Linked DNA regions of Hydrogenophaga sp. SL48. The protein of the gene in region 1 interacts with the protein of each later gene in a pairwise test. Links are inferred from orthologs where the notes say so. Each region holds a gene or a part of one and is shown on either strand. Other genes may lie near its edges.

What was found. The genes of interacting proteins can lie anywhere in the genome.
Region 2: the proteins of bioB (region 1) and IM738_RS24105 interact in binary tests that used the Escherichia coli proteins (3 or more experiments, as listed by UniProt). The link is inferred for Hydrogenophaga sp. SL48 from one-to-one orthologs.

Annotation. Positions count from the first base shown.
Region 1 is NZ_CP063400.1:2,097,214-2,105,217, forward strand. Bases 2,541-5,493 are described here. They hold bioB (biotin synthase BioB), read right to left. Parts: upstream 4,560-5,493; coding sequence 3,522-4,559; downstream 2,541-3,521. Other genes in these bases: bioA (adenosylmethionine--8-amino-7-oxononanoate transaminase), read right to left, coding at 2,541-3,049; panD (aspartate 1-decarboxylase), read right to left, coding at 3,058-3,474; bluB (5,6-dimethylbenzimidazole synthase), read right to left, coding at 4,593-5,282; IM738_RS10005 (DUF1636 domain-containing protein), read right to left, coding at 5,301-5,493. In the rest of the region: bioF (8-amino-7-oxononanoate synthase), read right to left, coding at 1-1,007; bioD (dethiobiotin synthase), read right to left, coding at 1,012-1,689; more of bioA, read right to left, coding at 1,679-2,540; more of IM738_RS10005, read right to left, coding at 5,494-5,693; IM738_RS10010 (vWA domain-containing protein), read right to left, coding at 5,721-6,377; IM738_RS10015 (ATP-binding protein), read right to left, coding at 6,404-7,471; cobaltochelatase subunit CobN, read right to left, coding at 7,468-8,004. UniProt on the Escherichia coli protein: Catalyzes the conversion of dethiobiotin (DTB) to biotin by the insertion of a sulfur atom into dethiobiotin via a radical-based mechanism.
Region 2 is NZ_CP063400.1:5,062,450-5,067,840, reverse strand. What follows is about bases 2,526-5,391. They hold IM738_RS24105 (class II glutamine amidotransferase), read left to right. Parts: upstream 2,526-3,500; coding sequence 3,501-4,283; downstream 4,284-5,391. Other genes in these bases: IM738_RS24095 (VF530 family DNA-binding protein), read right to left, coding at 5,122-5,391; IM738_RS24100 (hypothetical protein), read right to left, coding at 4,379-4,936; IM738_RS24110 (zinc-binding metallopeptidase family protein), read right to left, coding at 2,526-3,388. In the rest of the region: IM738_RS24120 (response regulator), read right to left, coding at 1-575; IM738_RS24115 (MFS transporter), read left to right, coding at 734-2,218; more of IM738_RS24110, read right to left, coding at 2,225-2,525.

The DNA.
Region 1 (8,004 bases):
ATCGCGGTGTCCGAGGGCATCAGTGCCCAGCCGGCGGCGTCCACCGCCGCGTCGGCGCCGGGCGCGAGACCCGCGCGAAGCTGCGCGATCAGCGCGCTCAGGTGCTGGCGCCGGCGCTCGCCCTCGGCGCCCAGCACACAGCGCAGCCCGGCGCGCACGGCCTCGGCCAGCAGGGCCGGCGCGGCGGTGGCGTAGGTGTAGCTGCGCGTCTTCTGCAGCAGCCACTCCACCAGCCGCTCGGGCCCGGCCACGAAGGCGCCCGCCACGCCCAGGGCCTTGCCCAGCGTGGCCATGTAGAGCACGCGCGGCGAAGCGCCTGCGCCGGTGAGGCCGGCGGCGGCCAGCGCGCCCCGGCCCTGCGGCCCCAGCACGCCGAAGCCGTGCGCGTCGTCGAGCAGCAGCAAGGCATCGTGCCGCTCGCAGAGTGCGTGCAGGCCGGTGATGTCGGCCACGTCGCCGTCCATGCTGAACACCGCGTCGCTGATCACCAGCTTGCGGCGCGCCGGGCTGGCGGCCAGCAGCGCGTCGAGCCGGGCCAGGTCGCCGTGGGGGAAGCGGTGCACCGTGGCCTTGGACAGGCGCGCGCCGTCGATCAGGCAGGCGTGGTTCAGCGCGTCGGAGAACAGCGCGTCGCCCTCGCCCACCAGCGCCGGCACGATGCTCGCGTTGGTGGCGTAGCCGGCGTAGAAATACAGCGCGCGCGGCAGGCCCACGGCCTCGGCCAGCTCGCGCTCCAGCGCCGCGTTGGCCACGCTGTGGCCGCTGACCATGGGAGAGGCCCCTGACCCCACGCCGTAGCGGTCCACCGCGGCGTGCACCGCCTGGCGCAGCAGCGGGTCTTGCGCCAGACCCAGGTAGTCGTTGCTGCAGAAGGCCAGCAGCGACACGCCGTCCACGCTCAGGCGGGCGCCAGGCTCGGGCGTCACCGCGCGGCGCACGCGGCGCAGCGACTGCGCGTCCAGCGCAGCCAGGCGGTCGTCAAATTCATTCAGCCAGCTCATGGCCATCCTTTCAACGCCATGTTTCAGGCAGTTCCAGTTGCACAGCGCGCGCGTCCGGCACCGGCTGCCAAGGCACCACGCCCAGCAGCGGCGCACCCAGGCGCTGGCGCAGCGTGTGAATGTTTTCGTCCCGGCAGGCCATGGCCGGGTCGACGGTGTTGGCCACCCAGCCGGCCAGCTGCAGGCCGTCGGCGCGGATGGCTTCGGCGGTCAGCAGCGCGTGGTTCAGGCAGCCCAGGCGCAGGCCCACCACCATCACCACCGGCAGGGCCAGCGCCACCGCCAGGTCGGCCAGGGTCTCGTCTTCGTTGAGCGGCACGCGCCAGCCGCCCGAGCCCTCGACCAGCACCACGTCGGCCAGGCCGCGCAACCCGCGGTGCGCCGCCACCAGCTCGGCCACGCCCACGCGCCGGCCCGCGCGCGCGGCGGCCAGGTGGGGCGACAGCGGCTCGGGCAGCGCCACCGGGTTGTCCAGCGCGGGCGGCACGGCCACGGTGGACGCGGCGCGCAGCGCCAGCACGTCTTCCGCCACCCACGCGCCGCCCTGTTGCACCAGGCCGGCCGCCACCGGCTTCATGCCGACCACGCGGGCGTGGTGGCGTGCCAGCGTGTGCAGCAGCGCGGCACTCACCAGGGTCTTGCCCACGCCGGTGTCGGTGCCGGTGACGAAGCAGCCGTCAAACGCCATCGGGCACCCCACTCACCGGCACCGGGCCGGTTTCTTCGGCCAGCGTGGCTTCGAGCGCGGCCAGTGCGCCCCGGGCCAGCAACTCGCCCTCGGCCTCGTCGATCACATAGGGCGGCATGGCGTAGAGCGTGTGGCCGATGGGGCGCAGCAGCAGCCCCTGCTCCAGCGCGTGGCGGGCGTAGCGGCGGCCGAAGTCGGGCAGGCTGCTGGTCACGTCCCACGCGAAGACCATGCCCTGGCGTCGCGCGTGGCGCACACGCGTGTGGTTGGAGATCGGCGCGAACTGCGCGGCCAGCCGCTCGCTGGTGCCCAGGTTCTGGCGCAGCGCGTCGGTCTGCTCAAACAGGTCCAGCGTGGCCAGCGCGGCGCGGCAGGCCAGCGGGTTGCCGGTGTAGCTGTGCGAGTGCAGGAAGCCGCGCGCCACCTGATCGTCGTAGAACGCGGCGTACACCGCGTCGGTGGTGAGCACCACCGACAGCGGCAGCGTGCCACCGGTCAGGCCTTTGGAGAGGCAGAGAAAGTCGGGTCGGATGCCCGCCTGCTGATGCGCGAACAGCGTGCCGGTGCGGCCGAAGCCGACAGCGATCTCGTCGAGCACCAGGTGCACCTGGTGCAGGTCGCAAAGCTCGCGCGCGCGCTGCAGGTACACGGGGTCGTGCATGGCCATGCCGGCGGCGCACTGGATCAGCGGCTCGATGATCACCGCGGCGGTTTCGTGAGCGTGCGCGGCCAGCCAGTCGCCCAGGGCGGCGGCGGCCCGCTCGGCCACGTCGGCCGGGGTTTCGCCGGGCGCGGCCTGCCGCGCGTCAGGGCTGGGCACGGTGGCGGCCAGGCGCACCAGCGGCGCGTAGGCTTCGCGGAACAGCGCGATGTCGGTCACGGCCAGCGCGCCCACGGTCTCGCCGTGGTAGCCCCCGGCCACGCCGACGAACCGGCATTTTTCCGCCTTGCCCGCGTTGCGCCAGTGGTGGGCACTCATCTTCAGCGCGATCTCGGTGGCGCTGGCGCCGTCGCTGCCATAGAAAGCATGGCCCAGGCCGGTGAGCGCGGCCAGGCGCTCGGACAGCTCGACCACCGGCCCGTGGGTGAAGCCGGCCAGCATCACGTGGTCCAGCGTGTGCAGCTGGTGAATGAGCGCGGCGCGGATCGCCGGGTGGTTGTGGCCGAACAGGTTGACCCACCAGGAGCTGATCGCGTCGAGGTAGCGCCGGCCTTCGTGGTCGTGCAGCCACACGCCCTCGGCCCGCGCCACGGGAATCAGCGGCAGAGCCACACCCTCGGGCGCGTGCAGCTTCATCTGGGTGCAGGGGTGCCACACGGCGGCCAGGCTGCGCTGGCGCCAGGCGGCGTTGGCCGACACGGGCTGCGTCAAAGCTCGGCGCCCAGGGGCAGGATGACCGGGTCGCCGGCCTGCGGACCGGCGGGCTCACTGCGAGTCTCGACGATGCGGTTGGCGGCGTCGGGAAACACCAGCTTGGGGATCACCTCGTCGAGCTTGTCTTCGTGCACCATGCCGAAGGCCGCGATGATCACCAGGTCGCCCACGCTGGCGCGCCGGGCGGCCGAGCCATTGAGCGAGATGATGCCGCTGCCGCGTGGCGACTTGATGGCGTAGGTGATGAACCGTTCGCCGTTGTTGACGTTCCAGATGTGCACCTGTTCGTTGGGGCGGATGTTGCTCGCCTCCAGCAGGTCTTCGTCGATGCCGCAGGAGCCTTCGTAGTGCAGCTCGCAGTGGGTGACGGTGGCGCGGTGGATTTTGGATTTCAGCAGGGTGCGGAACATGAGGAATCTCCTTGAACTGAGGGGGTCTCGGCCATCGACCAGGGATGTCAGGCGTGCGCGCGCGTGGTGTGCATGCCCACGCGGGTCAGCAGGTCCTGGTCGGCCTCCACGTCGGGGTTGCCGGTCACCAGCAGCTTGTCGCCGTAGAAGATGGAGTTGGCCCCGGCCAGGAAGCACAGCACCTGGGTCGATTCGCCCATCTGCCGGCGCCCCGCCGACAGGCGCACCTTGGCTTTGGGCATGGTGATGCGGGCCACGGCGACCGTGCGCACGAACTCCAGCGGGTCGAGGTCGGGCTCGTCGGCCAGCGGCGTGCCCGGCACCTTGACCAGGTGGTTGATCGGCACCGACTCGGGGTACGGCGCCAGGTTGGCCAGCTGCGCGATCAGGCCGGCGCGCCCGGTGCGGGACTCGCCCATGCCCACGATGCCGCCGCTGCAGACATGGATGCCGGCCCCGCGCACGTGGCCCAGGGTGTCCAGGCGGTCCTGGTAGTCGCGCGTGGTGATGATGTCGCCGTACAGCTCGGGCGCGGTGTCCAGGTTGTGGTTGTAGTAGTCCAGGCCCGCGCCCTTGAGGCGTTGCGCCTGGTCACCCGTGAGCATGCCCAGGGTGCAGCAGGCCTCCAGGCCCTCGTCCTTGATCACGCGCACCAGCTCTTCCACCTTCTCCAGGTCGCGGTCGTTGGGCGCCCGCCAGGCCGCGCCCATGCAGAAGCGCGAGGCGCCGGCCGCCTTGGCGCCGAGCACGGCTTCGCGCACGGCCTCGGGCGTCATCATCTTGGTGGCTTCCACGCCGGTCTCGTGGTGCACCGACTGTGGGCAGTAACCGCAGTCTTCCGGGCAGCCACCGGTCTTGATCGACAGCAGCGTGGCCAGCTCCATCTCGGTGGGGTCGTGGTGCTCGCGGTGCACGGTCTGGGCGCGGTGCATCAGCTCGGGCAACGGCAGGCCCAGCAGGGCCTGCACCTCGGCCACCGACCAGGCCTGCTGGTGGGCCTCAACCGACGGCGCCGCGGCTTTGCGCGGGGCGTGGAAATGCAGGGTCTGCTCGGTGGAAGGCAGCAGGGTGGTGTCGGTCGTCATCGTGGTCTCCTCAAAGTTCAAGCAGCGGTGGGGTCACCCCGTCACCGATTCGCGGGTGCCCAGGGGCTGGCCCCAGGCGTTTTCAAACAGGATATTGTCCAATGCGCAGCGCTGGGCCCAGCGCTGCCGCTGGAGCAGGGGTTCTTCGTCGAACCGGTGCACCGGCCCGATGCACAACACGGCCACGGGCTCGGCCCCGTCGGGCATGCCCAGCAGCGCCGCCACGGCCACCGGGTCGAACAGCGAGACCCAGCCCATGCCCAGCCCTTCGGCGCGCGCGGCCAGCCAGAGGTTCTGGATGGCGCAGGCGGTCGAGGCAAGGTCCATCTGCGGCAGGGTCCGGCGGCCAAACACATGGCGCTCGCGCCCCTCGGCCAGCGCCACCACCCAGACCTCGGCCGCGTCCATCAGGCCCTCGACCTTCAGGCGCATGAATTCGCCACCCCGCTCGCCCAGCGCCTGCGCGGTCAACACGCGCTCCTGCTCCACCAGCGCCTGCAGCCCGCTGCGCAGCGCGGGCGAGGCCACGCGCAGGAAGCGCCAGGGCTGCATGAAGCCCACGCTGGGCGCGTGGTGCGCGGCGGTGAGCAGGCGGCGCATCCGCTCGGGCGCGACCGTTCCGCCGGCGAAGTGGCGCATGTCGCGGCGCTCGAAGATGGCGCGGTACACGGCATCGCGCTCGGCCGGGGAGAAAGCCTGGTCGGGGGTGGTCGCCTGGGTCACGTCATGCCACCTGGATCGTCATGGGGCTTCTCCAACGGTAACCACGGTGGGCGGCAGGCGGCACAGGATGCCGTTGCGCAACAGCGGTGGGCGCGCATCGCGGGCGAGGTTGCCATCGGGCGCCCGGTGGTGCATCACGGCGCAGTCGAGCAGCTGCCGGGCAACGCCCTCGGCGGGTGCGAGGTCGCCGAACTGGTAGCTGTGTTTGCCCGGTGCCTGGAAGGCCACGGTGCAGGCGCGCGAGCAGCCGGCGGTGCAGGCCACGCCACGCACGCGCACGGCCGCCCATTCGGGCTGCTCGCCGAAGGCCTGTTCGGCCTGCACCGCTTCGAACAGGAGGTCGCCAGGGGCACGCTGGTCGCGCGGGACCCCGGCGGGGCGGCAGGTGGTGCAGATGATGAGTTCGGTCATGGGTTCAGGTGGTGTGGGCATCGGGTGTCAGGGGGTTCCTGGCTGGCGCAGCTCCGCGCCCCAGGCCGTGGCCCAGGCCGGGCAGCGCCCCAGGGGGCGAACAGGGTCGTCGAAGTTGACGATCACGATGTGGTCGGCCGCCGAGGGAGCGTCCGGCTGCTCCAGGCTGCGTCCGTCGGTGAGCAGCCACAGCAGGCGGCGCCCGCCACCGTGACGCCGCCGGTGGGCCAGGAGTTCGGTCTGCACCTGGCGCAGCCCGGCCCGCAGCGGCGTGCCACCGCCTCCGCCCAGCGGCTGGATGCGCCCCAGCGCCGAGCGCCGCGCCGGTGTGGGCGACAGCAGGCTTTGCACCCCTTGCCCACCGAACAGCACCAGACCCACCTGGTCGCCGGCGCGTGCCGCGTCGTCGATGAGGTGCGCCGCAAACCCCTTGGCGCGCGCCAGCCGGCCGCCGTGCCGCATCGAGCCGGAATTGTCCAGCGCGATCAGGTGCAGGGTCGGCACCTCGGCGGGCCGCCGCACCCACCGCAGGTGGTCTCGGTGCAACGCGGCGGGGCCTTTGTGGACCAGGGTGCGGCACCAGTCGATGCGGCCCGCCGCCGCGGTGCTGGCCAGCGCACCGGTCTGCGCCAGTTGCGGCTTGGCACCGGGGTTCGTGGATGACCACCGCCGCAGGCCAGGCACCGTGGGTGCGCGGCCTGCGGGGTGGTTCAGGCTTTTTTTTCGACAGGCCCTCCGGTCCCGCGAACACGCTCCAGGCCTTCGGGCTGCGGGGGCAAGGCCCCCCAGTCGCCTTCGGCGCCCGACGGTGAATGGTCCGGCGCCGACCCGGCGCCGGGGGCGGATGCGGGGTCGGCCGCCGTGCGCGGGGGCGTGGGGCGCTGCGGGGCCGACGCCGAACGCCGGTGGCCCAGGGCCAGCTCGGCCAGGGCGTCGACGTCCGCGAGCGTCACCTGGCGCCGTCCCGCCAGCACGGCGCGGGCACGCGCGGCCTTGAGCAGCACCAGGTCCCCTCGCACACCGTCCACCCCGGCGCGCAGGGCCAGCGCGGTGGCGTGCGCCAGCACCGCGTCGCTCCAGTCCACCGCGGGCAGGGCCTCGCGCGCAGCGACCACCTGCGCCACCAGCGCGGCCTGTTCGGTGGCCGCGCGCCGCAGCAGGGCTTGTGGATCCAGGTCAAAGTCCAGGCGCGCACGGACGATGGACTGGCGCAGCCCGTGATCGGCGGGGTTCTCCAGCACCACCGACAGCCCGAACCGGTCGAGCAGCTGGGGGCGCAGCTCGCCCTCTTCCGGGTTCATGGTGCCGATCAACACGAAACGCGCCGGATGCTGGCGCGAGACACCGTCGCGCTCGACGGTGTTGACGCCGCTGGCCGCCGCGTCGAGCAGGGCATCGACCAGCGCGTCGGGCAGCAGGTTGACTTCGTCCACGTACAGCACACCGCCGTGGGCACGGGCCAGCAGCCCCGGGGCCAGCCGCACGCGGCCGTCGCGCAGCACGTCCTCCAGGTTGAGCGTGCCCACGAGCTGCTCCACGCTGGCGGCCAGCGGCAGGCTGACAAACGGTGCACCGGGCAGCAGGGCCGCCAGGGCGCGGGCCGCGGTCGATTTGGCCGTGCCCCGCGGACCACTGATGAGCACTCCGCCCATGCCAGGGTCCACCGCCGCCAGCAGCAGCGCCTGGCGCAGCTCGGCGTGGCCGATCAGGGCCGCAAAGGGATAGACCGCAGGGCTGGCGGTCTGCAGCTCGGGGAGTGTGGTGTCGGTGGTGTTCATGTCGTGGGTCCTTCGCCCTGGGTTTCCAGGCGGTGCTCCAGCGCCAGCAGGGTCTGCTCGATGCGCTCCCGGTGCTCGCGCGGGTCTTGCCACAGGCCACGCTGCATGGCTTCGAGCAGGCGCTCACCGATGCTGCGCAGGGCCTGCGGGTTGTGTTGTTCCAGAAAGGCGCGGTTGGCGCTGTCGTGCACATACGCGTCGGCGACCAGCGCGTACTGGTGGTCGCCCACCAGGCCGGTGGTGGCGTCAAAGCCGAACAGGAAGTCCACCGTCGCCGCCATCTCGAAGGCGCCCTTGTAGCCGTGGCGCTGCACGCCCGCGATCCACTTGGGGTTGACCACGCGGGCGCGCACCACACGCGCCAGCTCTTCGCCCAGGCTGCGGATGTGGGGCACGCCAGGGGTGCTGAAGTCGCCGTGGTAGAGCGCGGCAGCCTGACCGCTGAGGTGCTGCACCGCGGCGGCCATGCCGCCCTGGAACTGGTAGTAGTCGCCCGAGTCGAGGATGTCGTGTTCGCGGTTGTCCTGGTTCTG
Region 2 (5,391 bases), 3.0 Mb from region 1 along the record:
ACCTCGACCGCATTGGAGCTGACCTCGTCTTTCCAGCTGTAGAGCTTCTCTTCCAGCTGCGCCCGAGAGAGCACCCGGCCGGGCCGCGCGAGCAGGGGTTCGAGCACCGCCCATTCGCGCGCCGACAGCACCACCGGCTGGCCGTTCACCGTGACCTCGCGCGTGGCCGGGTCGATGCTCACGCCCTGGTGCTCGTACACCGGCTCGGCGCGCCCGGCGGCGCGGCGCAGCAGGGCGCGGATGCGCGCGAGCAGCTCGTCCAGGTCATAGGGCTTGAGCACGTAGTCGTCGGCGCCGGCGTCCAGCCCCTCGATGCGCTGCTGCACCGAGTCGCGCGCGGTGGCGATCAGCACCGGCAGGCGGTTCTTGCGCGCGCGCAGCGCCCGCAGCACGGAGAGGCCGTCGCGCTTGGGCAGGCCCAGGTCGAGCAGCAGCAGGTCGTAGTCCTGGGTGGCGAGCGCCGCGTCGGCCATGTCGCCGTCCTTCACCCAGTCCACCGCGTAGTGTTCGGCGCGCAGCAGATCGAGCACGGACTCGCCGATCATGGTGTCGTCTTCAACCAGCAGCAGTCGCATGGAGGGTTCTTTCCGTGGGGAGGGCTTCGCCGCCCTCCGGGTCATTCTGCCAGCGCGCCCTGCGCTTTTCTTAGGTGACTCTTAGGCAATTCGCTGGCCACGCCCCACGTCAAACCCTGCCCGCGCGGTTATCGTTGCGGCATCTTCAGCCCCGCGCCATGACCCAGCCCCCCGACCACTCCCTCCCTGCCCTTCGCGCACGCTACGGCGAGCGCTACCGCTGGCTGCTGCTGCTCTCGGTGATGGTCGGCACCATGGCCTCGATCATGTCGTCCACCATCATCAATGTGGCCATCCCCGACATGAGCCAGCACTTCACGCTGGGCCAGGAGCGCGCGCAGTGGGTCACCTCGGGGTTCATGGTTGCGATGACGGTGTCGATGCTGACCACGCCCTGGCTGCTCGCGCGCTACGGCTACCGGCACACCTACTCGGGCTGCATGTGGCTGCTGCTGGCGGGTGGCATCGCCGGCGGCTTCGCCAATGACTTCCCGCTGGTGCTGGCCGCGCGCGTGGCCGAGGGCCTGGCGGCAGGTGTGGTGCAGCCCATCCCGGCCATCATCATCCTGCGCGCCTTCGAACCGAACGAGCAGGGCCGCGCCAGCGGCATCTTCGGCATGGGCGTGGTGCTGGCACCCGCCATCGGGCCGTCCATCGGCGGCCTGCTGGTCGACGGGTTCGGCTGGCGATCCATTTTCTTCATGGTGGTGCCGTTCTGCCTGGCCTCGCTGTACCTGGCCCGGCGATTCGTACCCATCACTTCGCCCGGCGGCGGGGCGGCCAACCCCCAGGGCTCGGCGCTTGACTGGCGCGGCCTGCTGCTGGCGGCGGTCGGCACGCTGTGCCTGCTCAACGGCCTGGTGGCGCTGCAAGGCGGCACGCCCGCGGGCGCCGCCAGCCTGCTGGGGTCGGCCGCCGTTTCGCTGCTGCTGTTCGTGTGGCTGCAACGGCGCACGCTCAAGGCCCGGCGGCGCCACCCGGACCAGGGTGTGGACCCGCTGATGAACCTCTCGCTGTTCGCCGACCGGCGCTTTGCGATGGGCAGCATCGTCGCTTTCATCTACGGCATCGCGCTGTTCGGCTCGACCTACCTGCTGCCGGTCTACATGCAGATGGGGCTGGGGCTCTCGCCGTCCTACGTGGGCAGCATCCTGCTGCCGGCCGGGATGGTGCTGGCCGTGACCATCGCCATCGTCGGCCGCCTGACCGACCGCCAGCCCACGCACCGGCTGGTGAGCATCGGGCTGGTGCTGCTGACCGCGTCGTTCGCGCTCATGGTCACCATCGACCCCGGCCGCCCCACGCAGGTCATCTCCTTGCTGGTGACCTGGGCCATTCTCGGGCGCATCGGGCTGGGCTTCATCCTGCCCTCGCTCAACATCGGCGCCATGCGCGGGCTGGAGCAAGGCCTGATTCCGCAGGGGTCGAGCGTCATCAACTTCCTGCGCATGCTCGGCGGCGCGGCGGGCGTGAGCCTGTGCGGCATCGTGCTGGAGTGGCGGCTGGCCGCGCACGGCGTGGTGCTGACGACCCCGGGCGACATCCAGGCCCGCATCGCGGCCTTTGACGAGACCTTCCTGATGCTGGCCTGCATCTGCGCGCTCGCGCTGATCGCGGCCTGGCGGGTGCGCGAGGAACGCTGACGCGGGTCAGGTCGTGCGCTCGAAGGGCTCGACCCGCCCGTGCACGAAATACAGCTTGCGGACCACCGTGTCCGACAACACGAACGGGTAAAAATCGGGCAGCCCCATGCTGCGCGACAGCTCGTTGAGCACGGCCGTCAGCCGGGTCCAGGCGTTGAGCATGGCGAGAAACACATCAAACTCGGGCGCGGGTTCTTCCTGCAGCACCGAAGGCAGGTAGTGCAAGGCGTCCACGTCGACCTCGTCCGGTGCCATGCCGAAGCTCACCGCCGTGTCCAGCGTGTCGCGCATGTGCAGGTAGTGCGCCCAGGTCTCGGCCCAGTCTTCCCACGGGTGGGCGCTGGCGTAGCTCGAAATGTAGGCGCTGGCCCAGCCGGTTGGCGCCCCTTGCTGGTAGTGCGCGTTCAGCGCGCCGACGTAGTCTTGCCGCTCGTCACCGAACAGCTTGCGAAACCCCTGCAGACAAGGGTCGTCGCGGATCAGACGGTCCCAGAAATGGTGCCCCACCTCGTGGCGGTAGTGCCCGAGCAGCGTCCGGTAGGGCTCGCGCATCTGGCTGCGGACCTGCTCGCGGTAGGCGTCGTCGGCCTCGGCCAGGTTCAGGGTGATCACGCCCTGGGCGTGCCCCGTCAACACCGGCGCCTGCCCCGGAAGCGACGCCAGGGTGTCGAACACCAGCCCACCCGGACCGCCGTCCTGCGACGGCGGTTCCACCGGCAGGCCGAGCCCGATCAGCTGCGACACCAGGCGCCGCCGCGCCAGCTCGACCTTGCGCCAGGGTTCGTGGTTCTGGTCGAGACCGAGATCCGGGATGACGCGGTTGAGCCGGCAGGCCACGCAGGAGAAAACCGCGGCGGCACCCTCTGCCGAGCCGTTGTCGCGCACCAGCCAGTTGCACAGGGCGGGCGTGTCGATCTGGGCGCATCGCCGGTAGCGCTGCTGGGGAGCGTCCCCATTCCCTGAGCTCGGCTGCGTGACCGCGCACCACACCCCGGGTTCGGCATCGGGCTCGATGGCCAGCACCTGGCCCAGCCAGGGGTCGAAGCCCAGCGCCCGCCCACACTGCAGGCAGGTGTTGTTGCGGAAAAAAACCTGGGCGCCGCAGGTGCAGCGGTAGGCCCGCGCGGTGCTGGGGTGCAGGCGCAAGGCAGGGGAAGCCGGAGGGGTCATGGGGCCTGAGGTGAGAACAATGCCCGCATGTTCGTCCCAAAAGCGGTCTCCGGGGCGCGGGTCGGCCCAAATCCCGCGATTTCGGGGCCGAGGTTGTGACAAGATGATGTCCATGTGCCAACTGCTCGGCCTCAACTGCGCCACACCCACCGACGCCTCGTTCAGTTTCACCGGCTTCTGCCAGCGCGGTGGCGCCACCGACCACCATGCCGACGGCTGGGGCATCGCCTTCTTCGAAGGCCGCGGGCTGCGCCTCTTCATCGACCACGACAGCGCGGCCAATTCCCGCATGGCCGAGTTCCTGCGCAGCTACCCGCTCAAGAGCAAGAACATCCTGGCCCACGTGCGCAAGGCGACCATCGGCGAGGTGATGCTGGAGAACGCCCATCCCTTCACGCGCGAGCTGTGGGGCCGGCACTGGGTGTTCGCCCACAACGGCGACCTGAAAGACTATTTCCCCAAGCTGCATGGCGCGTTCCACCCGGTGGGCACCACCGACAGCGAGCGCGCGTTTTGCTGGCTGATGCAGGAGCTGGCCAAATCACACGCCAGCCTGCCCAGCGTCGCCGAACTCACGCACACGCTGCGCGAGCTGATCCCGCAGATCACCGCGTTCGGCACCGCCAACTTCCTGCTCTCCAACGGCGAAGCCATGTGGGCGCACTGCAGCACCAAGCTGCACTACCTGGTGCGCCAGCACCCATTTGCACAGGCCACGCTGATGGACCACGACTGGACGGTGAACTTCGCCGACCTCAACCAGCCCGGCGACCGCGCGGCCGTGATCGTGACCACGCCACTGACCCGCAACGAGCAGTGGACAGCGTTTGAACCGGGTGAACTCAAGGTGTTCGTGGACGGGTTGCCGGTGGAGGTGGAGCGGAGCGCGGCATGAACGCCCGGCTTCCCCAGGTCATGGCCGGCGTGGTCGTGCTCAAGCTGTTTTCCCGGGCAGCGGCCCACTGAAGCACCGCCCCGGCGGGGGCGTGCTCAGAGCACCTTGAACAGCTTTTCGCGCAGCTCCGGCAGGCGCTTGGCGCCCATGCTGTGGTTCGACATGCTGCTCTCCCAGGCGAGGTAGACCTCGCGCAACTGCCCCGTGGTCTGGGCACGGGAGATGTCGCTCACCAGCGTGATGCGCATGTTCTGGCCAATGATGGAATTGACCGAATTGACCATGAAGTTGCGCGCCATTTCATTGTCTTTCGCTTCGCGCGCATCGGCGGGCGGCAGACCGGCGAGTGCCTCCGCGACGGCCGCCACGGCCGTGTGATCGCTCTTGGCCCTGGTCGACGGTTCGATGGCCGACCCCTGCACGGGTTCCACGGCCTCCACACAGTCGAGCGCGAGCAGCTGACCGAGCACATCGACGATGTCGGCGCTGCCCGACAGGAAAACGCCCAGCTCGCTGCCCGTGCGCTTGCCGTCGGTCAGCACCAGCGTGCGGCGCACCAGCGGCGACAGGCCCAGCGAACGGGTCTGGATCTCCTGTTGACCGAGAGCGGTTTTGGCAAAGATGGTCGTGGTCAGGTCCAGGGTATCGAGCATGGGAGGTCACAAAAAAGTGGGGAACCCCCCACCCTATTGCTTGTACCGCAGCCCGGCGAACACCACAAGGCGGGCTTGCCCGACCCGCCCCCGAAAACACATCTTTCGACTGACAATGCGATCCCCCCGTGGCCTGCGGGCAAGCCCTGCCGTGGTTCGCACACGACAGGACGCCGGCATGCCCCTCAGCGGACCTGCCGGCCCGCCGCCCGGCTGCGCTCGCGCAGCATGAAGAGGTACAGCCCTTCCACCTTCTCGCGCGCCCAGGGTGTCTTGCGCAGAAAGCGCAGGCTGGAGCCCACGCTCGGGTCCACGTTGAAACAGCGCACCGGAATGCGCTGACCCAGCTCTTCCCAACCATAGTGGTCGGCCAGCGCGGTGACGATGGCCTCCAGCGTCAGACCGTGCAGCGGGTTGCGCGCTTGCTTGGGCGGAGCCTTGGGTTTCTCGGCTTC